DNA from 2 places in the Pseudoalteromonas sp. SR43-5 genome. Region 1 is predicted to be linked to the other one. Evidence: predicted binding sites of a transcription regulator. Region 1 holds the regulator's gene; the other holds the start of a gene.
What was found. Region 1 encodes MetJ, which represses methionine synthesis genes. Its sites were predicted from a motif close to TAGACGTCTAGACGTCTA; they were not measured.
Positions count from the first base shown of each region.

Region 2: a site for MetJ is predicted at 5,451-5,468, ahead of metK (methionine adenosyltransferase). Genes of this name have one in related genera too.

Region 1 covers NZ_JACJEA010000029.1:17,970-25,899, forward strand. The annotation lists gene metL (bifunctional aspartate kinase/homoserine dehydrogenase II) at 1-687, opposite strand, end outside; gene metB (cystathionine gamma-synthase) at 857-2,104, opposite strand; gene metJ (met regulon transcriptional regulator MetJ) at 2,394-2,714, shown strand; gene H5090_RS15940 (malic enzyme-like NAD(P)-binding protein) at 2,779-4,020, opposite strand; gene rpmE (50S ribosomal protein L31) at 4,547-4,762, opposite strand; gene priA (primosomal protein N') at 4,993-7,179, shown strand; gene H5090_RS15955 (SPOR domain-containing protein) at 7,200-7,727, shown strand; gene hslV (ATP-dependent protease subunit HslV) at 7,807-7,930, shown strand, end outside.
Region 2 covers NZ_JACJEA010000004.1:142,341-150,270, forward strand. The annotation lists gene H5090_RS03920 (DUF4760 domain-containing protein) at 1-128, opposite strand, end outside; partial or broken gene H5090_RS03925 (GNAT family N-acetyltransferase) at 622-783, opposite strand; gene H5090_RS03930 (NRAMP family divalent metal transporter) at 863-2,038, opposite strand; gene hpf (ribosome hibernation-promoting factor, HPF/YfiA family) at 2,241-2,597, opposite strand; gene H5090_RS03940 (pyrimidine/purine nucleoside phosphorylase) at 2,775-3,089, opposite strand; gene tkt (transketolase) at 3,274-5,265, opposite strand; gene metK (methionine adenosyltransferase) at 5,570-6,721, shown strand; gene H5090_RS03955 (hypothetical protein) at 6,897-7,445, shown strand; gene H5090_RS03960 (5-formyltetrahydrofolate cyclo-ligase) at 7,464-7,930, shown strand, end outside.

The sequences.
Region 1 (7,930 bases):
TTTTACCTTACGAGGATCAGTGCTAAACACTCCCTGTGTATCGGTCCAAATACATACTTGCTTAGCATTACAGTAATTTGCAAGTAGTGTTGCACTATAATCGCTACCGTTGCGTCCAAGTGTTACGGTCTCACCTTTCGTATCGGCGGCAATAAACCCAGTAACAACATTTATCTTATTAGGCAAAATTGACTGTCGACATTGCTGCGCATTTTGCGCATGCATTAATTCACCATCGTTTAAGGTAAAAAGACTACGGGCATCTTGAGCACACGCCTCAATATTTAGCTGCTGTAAATAAGTAGCGAGTAAACGTGCTGACCACAGTTCCCCGTGCGCAAGTAACGCAGCCTCTTTTAGCTGCTCAGCTTGAGCAAGTTCTGCAATATTACTAAGCTCGGTATTTAGTGTTCTAAGTGCGCAGCGCTTTAAATCAGCTTGTAATAACTGCTCAATTAAATCGCTTTGATGGTTATTTAACTGCAGTAAAATATCAGCGACAGCTTGCGTGTCTTGCAGCTGATAACTTTGCCACAACGACACAAGTGTATCTGTAGTTTTACCTGCAGCAGACACCACAACACAGTCGCCCGGCTGAGTATGCCCAATAATTATTTTAGCTACGCTTTGATAGCGCTCACTAGAGCTTAAGCTTGAACCACCAAATTTATGTACACAATTGACCATATTTATACCAATTCGCTTAATTAAGTTGTCTATTTTGAGGTAAGAAAACCGTATCGATAACAAGGCAAAAATTTCGTTATTTAGTTGTTCTATATTAGGAATTTTTAACGATGTTATCGTGCGGTTTAATCCCTCAAATTGATTAGGTATTATTGCGGATTGGTATTAATTACCAAAGCGCTGGACGGGCTGCACTTAATTTAACGTTTCCACCAGAAGTGCCAGCACCTTTGCCTACACGGCCAACATTTTTATTTTGCCCTGGTTTTACAAGTTCAAATACTCGTTCAAAGTCAGCTATTAAATCGTGTATATCTTCAATCCCAACCGAAATACGAATAAGCGTATCGCCCACACCCGCTTCTAAACGTGCCTTTGCCTCCATACCTGCGTGCGTCATAGTTGCAGGGTGACAAATTAAGCTCTCTACGCCACCTAGTGACTCAGCTAAACTAAACGTTTTAAGGCTAGTTAAAAATGCTGCCGCGTCGTTTATATCGCCTTTAATATCAAAACTAACCATGCCACCAAAGCCAAGTTGTTGTGCTTTAGCAAGTTCATGTTGAGGATGCGACTCAAGTCCAGGATAGTAAACTTGGCTTACAAAATTGGAGCTTTCAAGGTACTCAGCTATTGCTAGCGCATTTTCTTGGTGCTGCCTTAAGCGCACATTTAAAGTACGTAGACCACGAAGCGTTAAATAACTATCAAAAGGAGCGCCCGTAATACCAATATTATTTGCCCACCAAGCAAGCTCATCACCAAGCTCTTGTGTTGCAGCAATAACAGCGCCGCCCACTACATCTGAGTGCCCGTTAATATATTTAGTAGTTGAATGCACCACAATATCTACACCAAACTTAATAGGGTTTTGTAAGGCAGGAGACAAAAACGTGTTATCTGCGGCAACCAATGCACCGCATTGCTTAGCAACATCGGTAACCGCTTTAATATCGGTTAAACGAAGTACTGGGTTACTTGGAGTCTCTATCCAAATAAGCTTAGGTTTAATTGCTAAAATTTGTTGAAGGCTTTTTTCTTTTGTTAAATCTAATACTTCAAGCTTCAATAGTCCGCGTTTTTGTAACGATGTAAATAAACGATAGCTTCCACCATAACAATCATGTGGAATTACTAACGTGTCGTCACTGTTAAGTAGCTGAGTAGCTAAATGCACGGCAGCCATACCAGTGGCCGTAATTATGCCACGAGCGCCACCTTCAAGCTTAGCAAGCGTCTCTGCTAAAATATCACGATTAGGGTTACCACTGCGGCCATAATCATACTCACGCTTAGTATCAAAGTCGGCAAACGAATAAGTCGTTGATAAATAAATTGGCGGCACCACTGCACCATGATGTTTATCAGCATCAACGCCGTTACGTACAGCAATGGTCGCTTTGTTTTTTTCGCTCATATTCGTCACCTGATTAATTTGGATGTTTAGACGTCTAAAAGAGTAAGTTATCCGTTTTAATAAGTCAAAGGGTTTTAAAGCTCTAGATGGCTAAAGTTAGGTAAGGCGTTTGCTAGTACCACATTTTAGCTCACAAAAGTGAGCTTATTTTTACATCCCAAATAGGCTTATTAAGATAGATCGGTATCTATTATTTGACTATCTTTTTTAAATCGATAGAATTTCACGCATATTTACACGCTTTTTATACCGTGTGAGAAATTAATAATCTGAGGCAACGATACATCTTATGGCTAAATGGAATGGTGAGTATATTCACCCATACGCAGAACACGGGAAAAAATCAGAGCAAGTTAAAAAGATCACCGTTTCGATCCCGCTAAATGTATTAAAAGTTTTAACGGATGAGCGTACGCGTCGTCAAATCAACAACCTTCGCCATGCAACAAATAGTGAATTGCTATGTGAGGCGTTTTTGCATGCATTTACTGGCCAACCTTTACCAAATGACGATGACCTACGTAAAGACAACGCAGAAAAAGTACCAGAAGAAGTTAAAAAGATAATGCAAGAAATGGGTTTAGAAGTGCCTATTTTAAACGAAGAATAAATCGTTACCTTTTTAATCAAAAAACCTCAGCATTGCTGAGGTTTTTTTGTTTAAGCGTTATATATTACGCCATATAATTTTCAGGCAAGTCAATTTGCGCAACACCCGACTCTACCGCAGCAAGTGCTACAGCTTTAGCTATACGCGGTAGTAAACGCGGATCCATTGGTTTTGGAATAATGTACTGCGCACCAAACTCTAGCTTATCTACGCCTGCGGCTTTTAAAACTTCTGCAGGTACAGGCTCTTTGGCAATACTACGAATAGCCTCAACTGCAGCAATTTTCATTTCATCGTTAATCGCGCTTGCACGTACATCAAGTGCACCACGGAAAATAAACGGGAAACATAAAACATTGTTAACCTGGTTAGGGTAATCAGAGCGCCCTGTTGCCATAATTAAATCGTTGCGTGCGCCGTGAGCAAGTGCAGGATCGATCTCTGGATCTGGGTTTGAACATGCAAACACGACCGGTTTTTTTGCCATTAGTTTTAAATCTTCGGCAGCTAACAAGTTAGGACCCGAAACACCAACAAACACATCAGCATCTGCAATTACATCTTGCAATGTGCGTTTATCGGTATTGTTAGCAAAAAGCTGTTTATATTCATTTAAATCATCGCGACGAGTATGAATAACACCTTTGCGGTCAAGCATATAAATGTGTTCACGCAGTGCACCACACTTAATTAACAGTTCCATACACGCAACTGCAGCAGCGCCTGCACCTAAACATACAATTATTGCATCTTCAATTGATTTACCTTGTACTTCTAGTGCATTTAACATGCCGGCAGCCGTAACAATGGCGGTGCCGTGTTGGTCGTCATGAAAAACAGGAATGCTACAACGCTCTATTAATGCTTTTTCAATTTCAAAACACTCTGGTGCTTTAATATCTTCAAGGTTAATACCACCGAATGTGTCAGCAATATTGGCAACCGTGTTAATAAAGTCTTCTGTTGTTTTGTGCTTTACTTCAATATCAATAGAATCAAGCCCTGCAAAACGTTTAAACAATAACGCCTTGCCTTCCATTACTGGTTTAGACGCTAAAGGACCTAAATTACCCAAGCCCAAAATTGCAGTACCATTAGTGATAACCGCAACCATGTTACCCTTACCGGTATATTTATATGCATTTGCAGGATCTGCGGCAATTTCACGTACAGGCTCAGCGACACCTGGGCTATAAGCTAGGGCTAAGTCTTGAACTGTTTCAGCTGGTTTTGTTAGCTCAATGCTAATTTTACCAGGTACGGGATGTGAGTGATAATGTAGTGCTTGTTCACGAAAGTCAGACATAACGCGATGGTATCCTGCAATTTAAGTTAAAGTGAGAGGTGGAGTCTTGGGGTACGATACCCTTATTATTTTTAAATTCCAAGCAATATCAGGTCTATCCTGTTATATGCTATATCCTTTAATTTTAAGAGGTTTTTCAGTAACTTTGCAGGATTATATAAACATTTGATAAATAAAAATTCACCAAAAAAGTAAGTTTTGAGGTGCGTTTATGTCTATTAAAATATTAAAAAAATGTATGTTTAACGTATCATCATAAACTTAAAATAACAGCCTACTACACTACTTTAAAAACAGATAAGCCCACGTTAGCTACTTTTATCAACCTAGTTAAAATTTGTACTATTTAAAATATAGAGAATATCTATCAATTTGTCTGCAAAGGTTTATGCATACTCAGAATAAGAATAGGAAATAGTTATGCAAGGTGTGATGTAGCTCGAGCAAGCTAAATAAGATAAGAAGTGGTAAATTTTAGACACAAAAAAAGCACCCTAAGGTGCTTTTTTTAACTAAACAGCAATAATTACTTCTTGCTGCTAAGTGCACCGAAGCGCTTGTTGAAGCGATCAACACGGCCGCCAGTGTCTAAAATCTTTTGCTTACCAGTGTAAAACGGGTGACACGCAGAACATACGTCTAAGTGAATGTCTTTACAAAGAGTTGAGCTAGTTTCGAATTTGTTTCCGCATGAACATGTTGCAGAAATTACTTCGTACTTAGGGTGAATACCTTCTTTCATAGGAACCTCTAGTTAAGGCCGCATCGCTCTCCAAACCCGAAGTCTGGCACCATACGTCGTTAAAACAAATTTGTTGGTGGCGGATTTTATCCAACAACCTTCCCCTGCACAAGTATTTATTTATCTTTTCGCTAAAAAAGTGAACAATCTCTTTCTCAAGTACTATTGCTAGTAGGTTTTTAGCGGTATTTTTAGTACATTACAGCATTAATTTTACGGGTTGAGTTGTTATGAGTTTTGTTGAAGTTGCTATTAAAGTCCCGCTTCCACGCACCTTTGATTATAAAATAGAAGAGCAGCTCAGTGGCTTATCAACACCCATACTACCGGGCATGCGGGTTTTAGTACCTTTTGGTAATCAAAAAAAAGTAGCTGTTGTTCTGGGTATTAAAAACAGTACCGACGTCCCTTTAGATAAAATTAAGAATATTATAGAGGTAATAGACGACACCCCTATTTTAAGCGCCCAACATTTAGAACTCCTTAGCTTTACTGCCCGCTATTATTGCTATCCCTTAGGCGAAACTATTCACATAGCGCTACCGAGTGCACTTCGCCAAGGTGAATCGCCAGATAAAACCAGTATTAACATGGTTGCTCTGACAGAAAAAGGCTCAAAAGTACCGTCATTAAAAGCCAAAACACAACTCAATTTATTAAAGCAGTTGTCGCAATCGGGGAAATCATCGTTAACCGAATTAAAAGCTCTTGGCTTTAGTAAAAAAACAATAGATAGCCTAATAGATAAAGAACTCATTACGCAAACTATTGAACACGATAACCAATGGCAAAGCGTTGCACCAACTGTCGGTAGTAAACCTGTACTTAATAAAGAACAAGCGGTTGCCTGTACAGCAATAAATCAAAGCAATGGATTTAGCAGCTTTTTATTAGAGGGCGTAACTGGCAGTGGTAAAACAGAAGTGTATTTACAGTGCCTAGAAGAAGTATTAAAACGTGGCGAGCAAGCATTAGTATTAGTGCCAGAAATAGGCTTAACGCCACAAACTGTAAACCGTTTTCGTCGCCGCTTTCCTGATACACCCATTATGCTTTGGCATTCAGCCCTTACCGACAACGAGCGATTGCAAACATGGCGTTTTTGCGAAAAAGGCAGTTGTGCAATAGTTATAGGCACACGTTCGAGTATTTTTCTGCCATTTTTAAAACTCGGTATGATAGTTGTCGATGAAGAGCACGATTCATCATTTAAGCAACAAGATACCCTTCGTTACCATGCTCGTGATTTGGCCGCATACAGAGCTTTTCAGCATAAAATACCACTTATATTAGGCAGTGCTACACCCGCACTTGAAACACTTCACAAAGCAATTAATAACAAATATCAGCTACTAAGTTTAACCGAGCGCGCGCAAACTGCGACAGATAACCAATTTAAGTTACTCGATATGAAAGGCCAACCCGACCAAGCAGGTATTGCACATGCAAGCCTTGCAACTATGCGCCAACACTTAAATCGCGGTAAACAGGTTATGGTTTTTTTAAATCGCCGAGGTTTTTCACCCACTCTTATTTGCCATGAATGTGGCTGGCTAAGTGAATGTAAACGCTGCAGTACCAGCGCCACATTTCATAAAGCGATTGGGCAAATGATTTGTCATCACTGTGGCGATCAATACCCTGTTCCTCACCAATGTCCTGATTGTGGAAGTACGCAAATATTTCCAAATGGCAAAGGTACAGAGCAAATTGAAGAGTTTTTATCGACCGAGTTTCCAGATACACCCGTTACTCGCATAGACCGCGATTCAACTCGCCGTAAAGGCAGCCTTGAAAAAGCACTAGATGAAATAAACCTAGGCGGTGCACGCATTTTAGTTGGCACACAAATGCTTGCCAAAGGCCATCACTTTGCAGATGTAAGCCTTGTTATAATTTTAGACGTAGATAGCGGTTTATACTCATGCGACTTTAGGGCAACAGAGCATTTAGCACAGTTAGTTACTCAAGTCGCGGGGCGAGCTGGGCGTTCAGGGGAGCCTGGGCAAGTATTATTACAAACACACTTTCCAGAACACCCGCTTTTACAAGACTTAGTTAATAATGGTTACCAAGACTTTGCTCGCTTTGCACTGAGTGAACGCGATGATGCAGACTTACCACCCATTACAAATATGGCTATTGTCCGTGCACAAGGACACAGCATTAAGCTAGTCGTCGATTTTTTGACGGATTTGGTTCCTGTGAATGGGGTATCTGGTATACAATTGCTCGGTCCGATCCCTGCTCCACTTGAAAAAGTCGCAGGTATGTATCGTTTTCAATTACATATTCAAGCGCAAGATCGTCGCATATTACATCAGTACCTTGCGCAAATGGTTGATTATTTAAGTTCAAGTAAACTTGCACAAAAAGTACGCTGGAGCTTAGACGTAGACCCTATAGACATGATTTAGGTTAAGGCCAAAATAACACCATGGCACAGCACGATTATATTAACAAAAAGCCTGCAGGCAGAAACAGTAAAAAAAACGCACCCGCTAAAAAACCATTTCCTATTCTTTTAGCTGTCATAGCCATCTTACTCGTCGGTGGTTTTGCTTATACATTATGGTTTATTAAAAGTAATGCAGATCCAAAACTTGTCGAAAAACAAGCAAACCCCACTGCGCCCGCAAAAGTAGAAGTGGTTATTCCACGCACACCAGAGTTTATTAAAGAAATTAGAAACCACGAGATTCAAGTTGAAGTGAAAGAACTTGAGCAAAAAGGTCCTTACGTTATGCAGTGTGGTTCGTTTAAAACCCACGCACAAGCGGAATCGCTAAAAGCTAAAATAGCATTTGCAGGCCTCATTTCTGAAATAAAACAGGCTGAAGGCAGCAATGGTACTTGGTATAAAGTGCGCTTAGGCCCATATAAAACCAAACGCCAAGCCGAAAGTGATAAAAACAAACTTAAACGTGTAAAAATAGTCGGCTGCGGAATTTGGGGCTGGACTTGAAAATAAACCATTCACCCATATAACCTCTTCATAATCGTTTTTTACGAGTTGCCTCTGCAGCTCGATGATGAGGAATAACATGACTACTATCGTAAGTGTACGCCGTGGCGACAAGGTTGTAATTGGCGGCGATGGCCAAGTGTCTCTTGGTAATACCGTAATGAAGGGCAACGCCCGCAAAGTTCGACGTCTTTATAATGGCA
Region 2 (7,930 bases), on a different contig from region 1:
GCAGAGAGCAAAACAGCTCCGCTTGGAAAGAGTTTAGGGTCCATCTTTGATATAAAGTAAATTCCTGCAACAGGAGCCACTATAAACCAAAGAATAAAAATACTTTTCATTGAATCACGCTTACTCACTTATTCATTCCTTAGAACAAAAAAAGAGCCATTTAGGCTCTTTTCTTTAAAACTAGTGACGGGCTATATTGGCCAATCTTCTTCATTGTATGTAATCATATTACGTCTCCTGGCGTGGAAAAGTGGTAGTATTGCTTTACTACCAAGCGGTATACAAATGTTAATTTGTTTAAATATTTACCGTGTAAAAGAATATAACTGACCGTTACAACAGTTACAACAATACCGTTCCTGCGAATAACCTTGAATCTCAGTGAATTGCCTTGCACCTCTCTAAAAACGTACTTTAGAACTATTTGCTATATAAACATACGTTTTTAATATTAAAATGAATTTGAGAGTTTTTAGCATTTTATAGAACAGGATAACGGAACGACATTATTTGTATCTGTACAAGTTCCCAGCTTTCAGTTATTGGATACAGATTAATCTATGAACCTTATTGATAAGAGGAGAACATAGAAGCAAAACTGCTAATTTAAAACGTAATTTTATCAATCCATAAGCTATAAAAAGTTATATCGGGCTGAGTGAGTTTACTCACATCAAGTGCATGTACGCTCTCAACGGGTGAGTGTTTTAACATATCGTTATGGTGTGCTTGTAGTAGCTTTATAACGTGTGGGTTTGAAAGCTCACCTATTCTAATATCCATTTATGCCTCGTTTAATCCTAGAATTTAATGCTTGAGGGCTTTAGGGCTTTAATTAAAACCCTAAAGTAAGTGGCTCTATTTAGGCTGCTAGTTTCCATACTACAAACGCAACAGCAAAGCCTACTAAATACACTAAACCTAACCACGTTAAACTACGTAATAGCACGCTGTGCTTTATAGCAGGCTCTGAGCGCACAAGGCTAAAGTTGAGCCATGCAAATACAGGCGTTGTAACAAATGAAAGTGTCATTGCAAACGTAAGCATGGGGCCAAGGGCTGATTTAAAAAATAAAATAACGGCCATACCGGCAAGTGCTTGTAGTATTAACCAAATATTTAGACTGTGTTTTGATTGCCCAAAGCCAAGTAATTTATGGGATTCGTTAAGCGTACGCGCGTAACCATCAAGCACGGTAAGTGTAGTACCAAACATACATAAAAAAGCGATTGCTGATACAAGCGGCCTTGCCCACTCGCCTATTGTTAATGCGTACATATCAATAAGCTGCTTGGCAAACGCAACACCGCCGAGTTCTATACTACTGGTCTGCCCGTACTGCACTAATACACCTAAGCTAAAAAATACCAAGGCTAAGCCAGCTGTAAGCCAGTAACCTACGTTAAAATCGAACAAGCCTTGGCTTTTAGAAACTGTTTGCTGGGCTTGTTTTTCTTTTAGCCATAAAGAACTTAATGCAGATATTTCGATAGGGGCTGGCATCCAGCCCATTAAAGCCACCATAAAGCTCAGCATAGCAAGCTCATATGGTGATGGACCAACATAATCAGCAGGCGCCATTGGGCCATTACTAAACGCGATAACTAACGCAATAACGGTAGCCAGCGTTAATAACCCCATTATGCCTTTGGCCACACTGTCGAGCGCTTTAAAGTGCCCTAACAATAATATGGCTAAGCACACTCCTAATAATATCCAACATAGCAGTGTTACTTCTATCACTACGGGCAACGCGTAATGCAGTAAGCTTGCAGTAAGTAGTAATACGCCAGCGGTATTAACTACGGCGGCTACAATGTTTAAACCGATAAAACTGTAAAAATAAAACGGGCCTTTGCTTTTATAGCCCTCCACTAGGCTATTTTTAGTGGCGAGTGTGTATTCCATACCAAAGCGAAAAAACGGGTACTTTAAAACATTAACAACGAGGATAAGCCAAAATAATTGCCAGCCAAATATTGCCCCAGCTTGCGTAGAGGCAACTAAGTGAGAACCGCCAATAGCGGCTGTTGCCATGAGTATTCCAGGTCCAAGCGCACCTAGTCGAGACTTCCATACTGCTTTTGTTGTGTGCATTAATTTCTCAAAATATGTGTGTTATACGCTGCTTTTATTAATTTTTTTAATCAATAAACTGCAAGAACGCATAACTTACCTAAATTACAGACAATAAAAAAGAGCCATACGGCTCTTTTTTACAATACTTTGTGACTAAATTTTATTTAAGATCCATCTCTTGGATGATCTCGTGTGCGATTTCAGGTGTAGTGCTAACAGGCTTTTCGTGTAAGTTTGCTTTTATCTGCCCTTTTCGATGTTTTAGTGCCGCATCGAGTTTTTTAGCTGCGCTTGCAATGGCTGGGTACATAACTTCGTTTTCCCCTTTTACCGATATGCGCGTGCCTTCGTAATTAGTGCTAATTTCAGCTTGGATTTTATGATGCTCTTTAGACAAAATAATATCGAGTGCAATAAGCGATGGAAAGTGGCTCTCGATTTTTGAAAATTTTTCGTTGATGTGCTCTCTAATAGAGTCAGTAACTTCAACATGGTGACCAGAAAGATTAATTTTCATAGGGTATCCTTTTATTTGTTACCTCATAAATAGTATTGGGGGCTATTTAGATTAACACAAGGAAAAAAGAGAGATATTTGAGGTTTATTTGCGGTTTTTGGTGATTTAAATCATGCGTTGTGCAAAGTTTATGCAAAGCCCATAGTGCATGGGCTTTCAGACGTCTAGCTGTATTGATTAATCTGTGTACGAACAACAGTAGTCAGCAAAATCAGATACTTTTACTTTAAAGCTTACATTTGCATCAACATTAAACGATTCACCTGCGTTAAATGTTTTCCACTCACTTGCCCCTGGTAATAAAATATCCCATTGGCCAGCTAAAAGCTCCATGCATTCTTTTTGGTTTGTATCAAAAACAAACTCACCAGGTTGCATAAAGCCTAAAGTTTTCGCTTCGCCATCACCTAAAATAACGGTACGGCTTGACACTTTTCCGTCAAAATATACATTGGCTTTTTTTACTACACTTACGTTATCGAACTTTGGCATTTTTAGCTCCTGCTATTAATTTAAGATTTTTATTTATAAATTTTATCGCACTACCTTGCCTGATAGCTTACTTTCTTGCAAGGAAAGCAGCATTGTTCAAGGTGAAGTTGCTTCATGTAAGGGCATAAAAAAACCCGCAACATGTGCGGGTTTTTCAATTACTTACTTTATTTAATCAAAGCGATTAAAAAAGCTCGTTTGCTTTACTTACAATGTTTGCCACTGTAAAGCCAAAGTGCTCAAACAGCTCACCAGCAGGTGCCGACTCACCAAAGGTAGTCATACCTACTACTGCGCCATTTAGACCTACGTACTTGTACCAGTAGTCAGCAATACCTGCTTCTACTGCTACGCGGCGTGTAACAGATGCCGGTAATACGCTTTCTTTGTACTCTGCGCTTTGATCTTCAAAGGCATCAGTACATGGCATAGATACAACACGTACCTTTTTACCTTGGCTGCGTAGCTCAGTTGCTGAATCTTGTGCTAGTTGCACTTCAGAACCCGTTGCAATGAAAATAATCTCAGGGTTGCCGTCACAGCTAAGGATGTAACCACCCTTTTTAACATCGCTTAATTGCTGTGCGTCACGCGCTTGTTGCTCAAGACCTTGGCGAGTAAAGATTAACGATGTAGGACCGTCTTTACGCTCAATAGCTTGTTGCCATGCAATTGCCGACTCAACTTGGTCACATGGGCGCCAGTTGTATAAGTTAGGCGTTAAACGCATGCTTGCAATTTGCTCTACTGGTTGGTGAGTTGGACCATCTTCACCTAAACCGATTGAATCGTGCGTGTATACAAAAATGCTTGGTTGCTTCATTAATGCAGCCATACGTACGGCATTTTTTGCATATTCAACAAACATTAAGAACGTAGCACCGTAAGGAATAAAGCCTTTATGAAGGGCAATACCATTCATAATTGCCGACATACCAAACTCACGTACACCGTAGTAAATGTAGTTACCGCTTGCATCGTCGTGTGTTAAACCTTTAGAGCCATCCCAAATTGTTAAGTTTGAGCCTGCTAAATCGGCTGAGCCACCCATAAATTCTGGTAATAACGGACCAAATGCGTTTAATGCATTTTGCGATGCTTTACGAGACGCTGGGTTTGCAGGGTTTGCTTGTAATTGCTCAATGTACGCTTGAGATTTTTCAGCCCAATCGCCAGGCAGTTCGTTATTAATACGACGCTTATATTCAGCTGCAAGCTCTGGGTATGCTTTTGCGTATGCTGCAAATTTTTCGTCCCAGCTTGATTCAAGCTGTTGACCTTTTTCTTTGCTATCCCATTGTGCGTAAATATCATCAGGAATTTCGAACGCATCGCCAGTCCAACCTAAGAATTCGCGAGACGCTTTAATTTCGTCATCACCTAGTGGTGCACCGTGACAATCGTGGCTACCAGATTTATTAGGTGAGCCGTAACCAATAATTGTTTTACAACAAATTAGTGATGGTTTATCGGTAACACTTTTAGCTTCTGCAATTGCAGCACTTATAGCATCGCTGTCGTGGCCATCAACACCACTAATTACATGCCAACCGTATGCTTTAAAGCGAGCTGGCGTGTCATCTGTAAACCAACCTTCTACTTCACCATCGATTGAAATGCCGTTGTCATCCCAAAATGCAACAAGTTTACCCAGACCTAATGTGCCTGCAAGTGAACCAGCTTCATGAGAAATACCTTCCATAAGGCAGCCATCGCCCATAAATGCATAGGTAAAGTGATCAACAATATCGTGACCTTCGCGGTTAAACTGTGCAGCTAGCGCTTTTTCAGCAATTGCCATACCTACGGCATTTGTGATCCCTTGACCTAATGGACCCGTAGTAGTTTCGATTCCTGGTGCATAGCCATATTCAGGGTGACCTGGTGTTTTAGAATGCATTTGACGGAAGTTTTTAATTTCGTCCAGTGGTAAGTCGTAACCACTTAGATGCAATAGAGAATAGATAAGCATTGAACCGTGGCCGTTTGAAAGAATAAATCTGTCACGGTCAGCCCACTCTGGATTTGTTGGGTTGTGTTTTAGATAATCGCGCCATAATACTTCTGCGATATCAGCCATGCCCATAGGGGCTCCAGGGTGACCAGATTTGGCCTTTTGTACTGCGTCCATTGACAAGACGCGAATAGCATTTGCAAGTTCTTTGCGAGATGGCATGAATTCTCCTACCTTTATGTGTATTTGCGCGGGTATTTATGTGTTTGTTTATGCACCCAAGTAACTTGGGTTTGTTTATATCGACCATTCTTACTTATTGTGGGGGCTGTGTGCAATTAAAAACCCTATAAAAGTGAGGCATTATGAATATTTTTTAAGACCAAAAAGTTATTAGTAATTTTATTTAGACGTCTAGGCGTAAAAACACTATGCAAGGTGTTTTGTTTTCGATAAAATACGCCCCTTAATTTTTTAGCGCTAATACCGACGTTTGTGAAGCGCAATATTTGTGAGCAGAAATACAATGGCAAAACATTTATTTACTTCTGAATCAGTTTCTGAAGGTCATCCGGATAAAATCGCCGATCAAATCTCTGATGCGGTACTTGATGCTATCCTAGAGCAAGACTCTCATGCCCGTGTTGCGTGCGAAACTTACGTAAAAACAGGTATGGTTATGGTTGGTGGTGAAATCACTACTAGCGCATGGGTTGATATTGAAGAAATTACACGTAAAACAGTACGTGAAATTGGCTACACGCATTCAGACATGGGTTTCGATGCAGATTCATGTGCAATTTTAAACACTATTGGTAAACAGTCTCCTGACATTAACCAAGGTGTTGACCGTACTAGCCCAGAAGAACAAGGTGCTGGCGACCAAGGTCTTATGTTTGGTTACGCATGTAACGAAACAGAAGTACTAATGCCTGCGCCAATTACTTACTCACACCGTTTAGTACAGCGCCAAGCGCAAGTACGTAAAAGCGGCGAGCTTAACTGGTTACGTCCAGATGCAAAATCTCAAGTTACTTTTGCATACGAAAATGGTAAGCCAGTAGGTATTGATGCAGTAGTACTATCTACTCAGCACAGCGAAGACATTTCGCAAAAAGATTTAGTAGAAGCGGTGATGGAGACTATCATCAAGCCGGTACTTCCTGCAGAGCTTATTACAAGCGCGACTAAATTTTTCATTAACCCAACGGGTCGCTTTGTAATTGGCGGACCAATGGGCGATTGCGGTTTAACAGGTCGTAAAATCATCGTTGATACATACGGTGGTATGGCTCGTCACGGTGGTGGTGCTTTCTCTGGTAAAGATCCATCAAAAGTTGACCGCTCAGCTGCATACGCTGCACGTTACGTTGCTAAAAACGTAGTTGCGGCTGGCCTTGCTGATAAATGTGAATTACAAGTTTCTTACGCAATCGGTGTTGCAGAGCCTACATCTATCAGCGTTGAAACGTTTGGTACAAGCAAGTTAGAAGAAAGCCGTTTAATCGAGCTTATTCGTGAACACTTTGACCTGCGCCCTTACGGCTTAATTCAAATGCTTGATTTAGAGCGCCCTATCTACCTTCCTACAGCGGCTTACGGCCACTTTGGTCGTGACGAATTCCCTTGGGAACGTACAGATAAAGCTGATGCACTTCGTGCAGCTGCTGGCCTTTAAGCTAAAAGTGTTGAAGTAAATTAAAAACGGCCCTTAATAGGGCCGTTTTTGTATCTAAAACTTATCAGTTACATTGTTTGTAGTACGTCTACAAAATAACTATAAAATCAACCTCGAATTCTTTTGTACTTTAGGTATATACTCATTTCATTATAAAAGCTTTAGGGATAGTTAAATGGCCGATAACTTTCGCGTTATATTTGCAGGACTTGCCGATAACGTTGACATAAAAACAGCGTGCGCAAACTTAGCTGCAAAATTAAAAACGTCAGATGAAAAAGTAGCTCTTTTTTTTAAAGGTAAGCCGCTGTTTGCGCCAAGCGATAAAGACAAAGCGTTAAAACAGACTAAGTTATTAGCAAGCCTAGGTATTAAAAGTAAGCTGCAAGCTGTTTCAAATGCGATTCAAAATAGCTCCCCCGCAGCTGCAAATAACAACCAACGTGATGAACGTATTTTTGATGCACTTGATTACATCACTAGCAGCTTAATACGCCTTGAAGAAAAGCTAGATGAGCTAGAGCAACGCCTTCCTGAAGCTCAATTAAATACACCAGACGAAAGTGTAGACGAATGGCAAGATGACGACCTAATGCTAGATGAGGATTTAGCGACTCCTAAAAAACGCAGTAACTTACTTTTATATTCATTGATTGCAACTGCCACCATCTTGCTAGTCGTACTGGCTGTTTTTTTGATTTTTCCCGATTTATTCTCTTTTTAAAAATGGCTAATTAGTTTAATGAGCAATAAACGCGCACAAATAAGAGCTGAAATTCGTAACACCCGTAAAAACTTGTCAAATAATCAGCAAATAATTGCTGCGCAATCGCTAAAAATGAATTTTATTCAACACTTAAAAAGCGAAAATACAACGAATTCAAAGCATATTGCCATTTATTTAAGTAACGACGGAGAACTAGACACTTCATTGTTAATTAAAGAATTATGGAACTTAAACCACGTTGTTTATCTACCTATAATACACCCATTCAATGGCGCTAATTTACTATTTCAGCGCTATGAGAAAAACTCACCCATGAGGGCAAATCGCTATGGTATCTTGGAGCCTAAGCTGAACTGCTCTCAAATATGCCCATTACCAGCGCTTGATTACCTCCTTATGCCATTAGTGGCATTTGATAAACAAGGTAATCGCCTAGGAATGGGAGGTGGGTTTTACGACCGGACATTGGCGCGTTTACACGA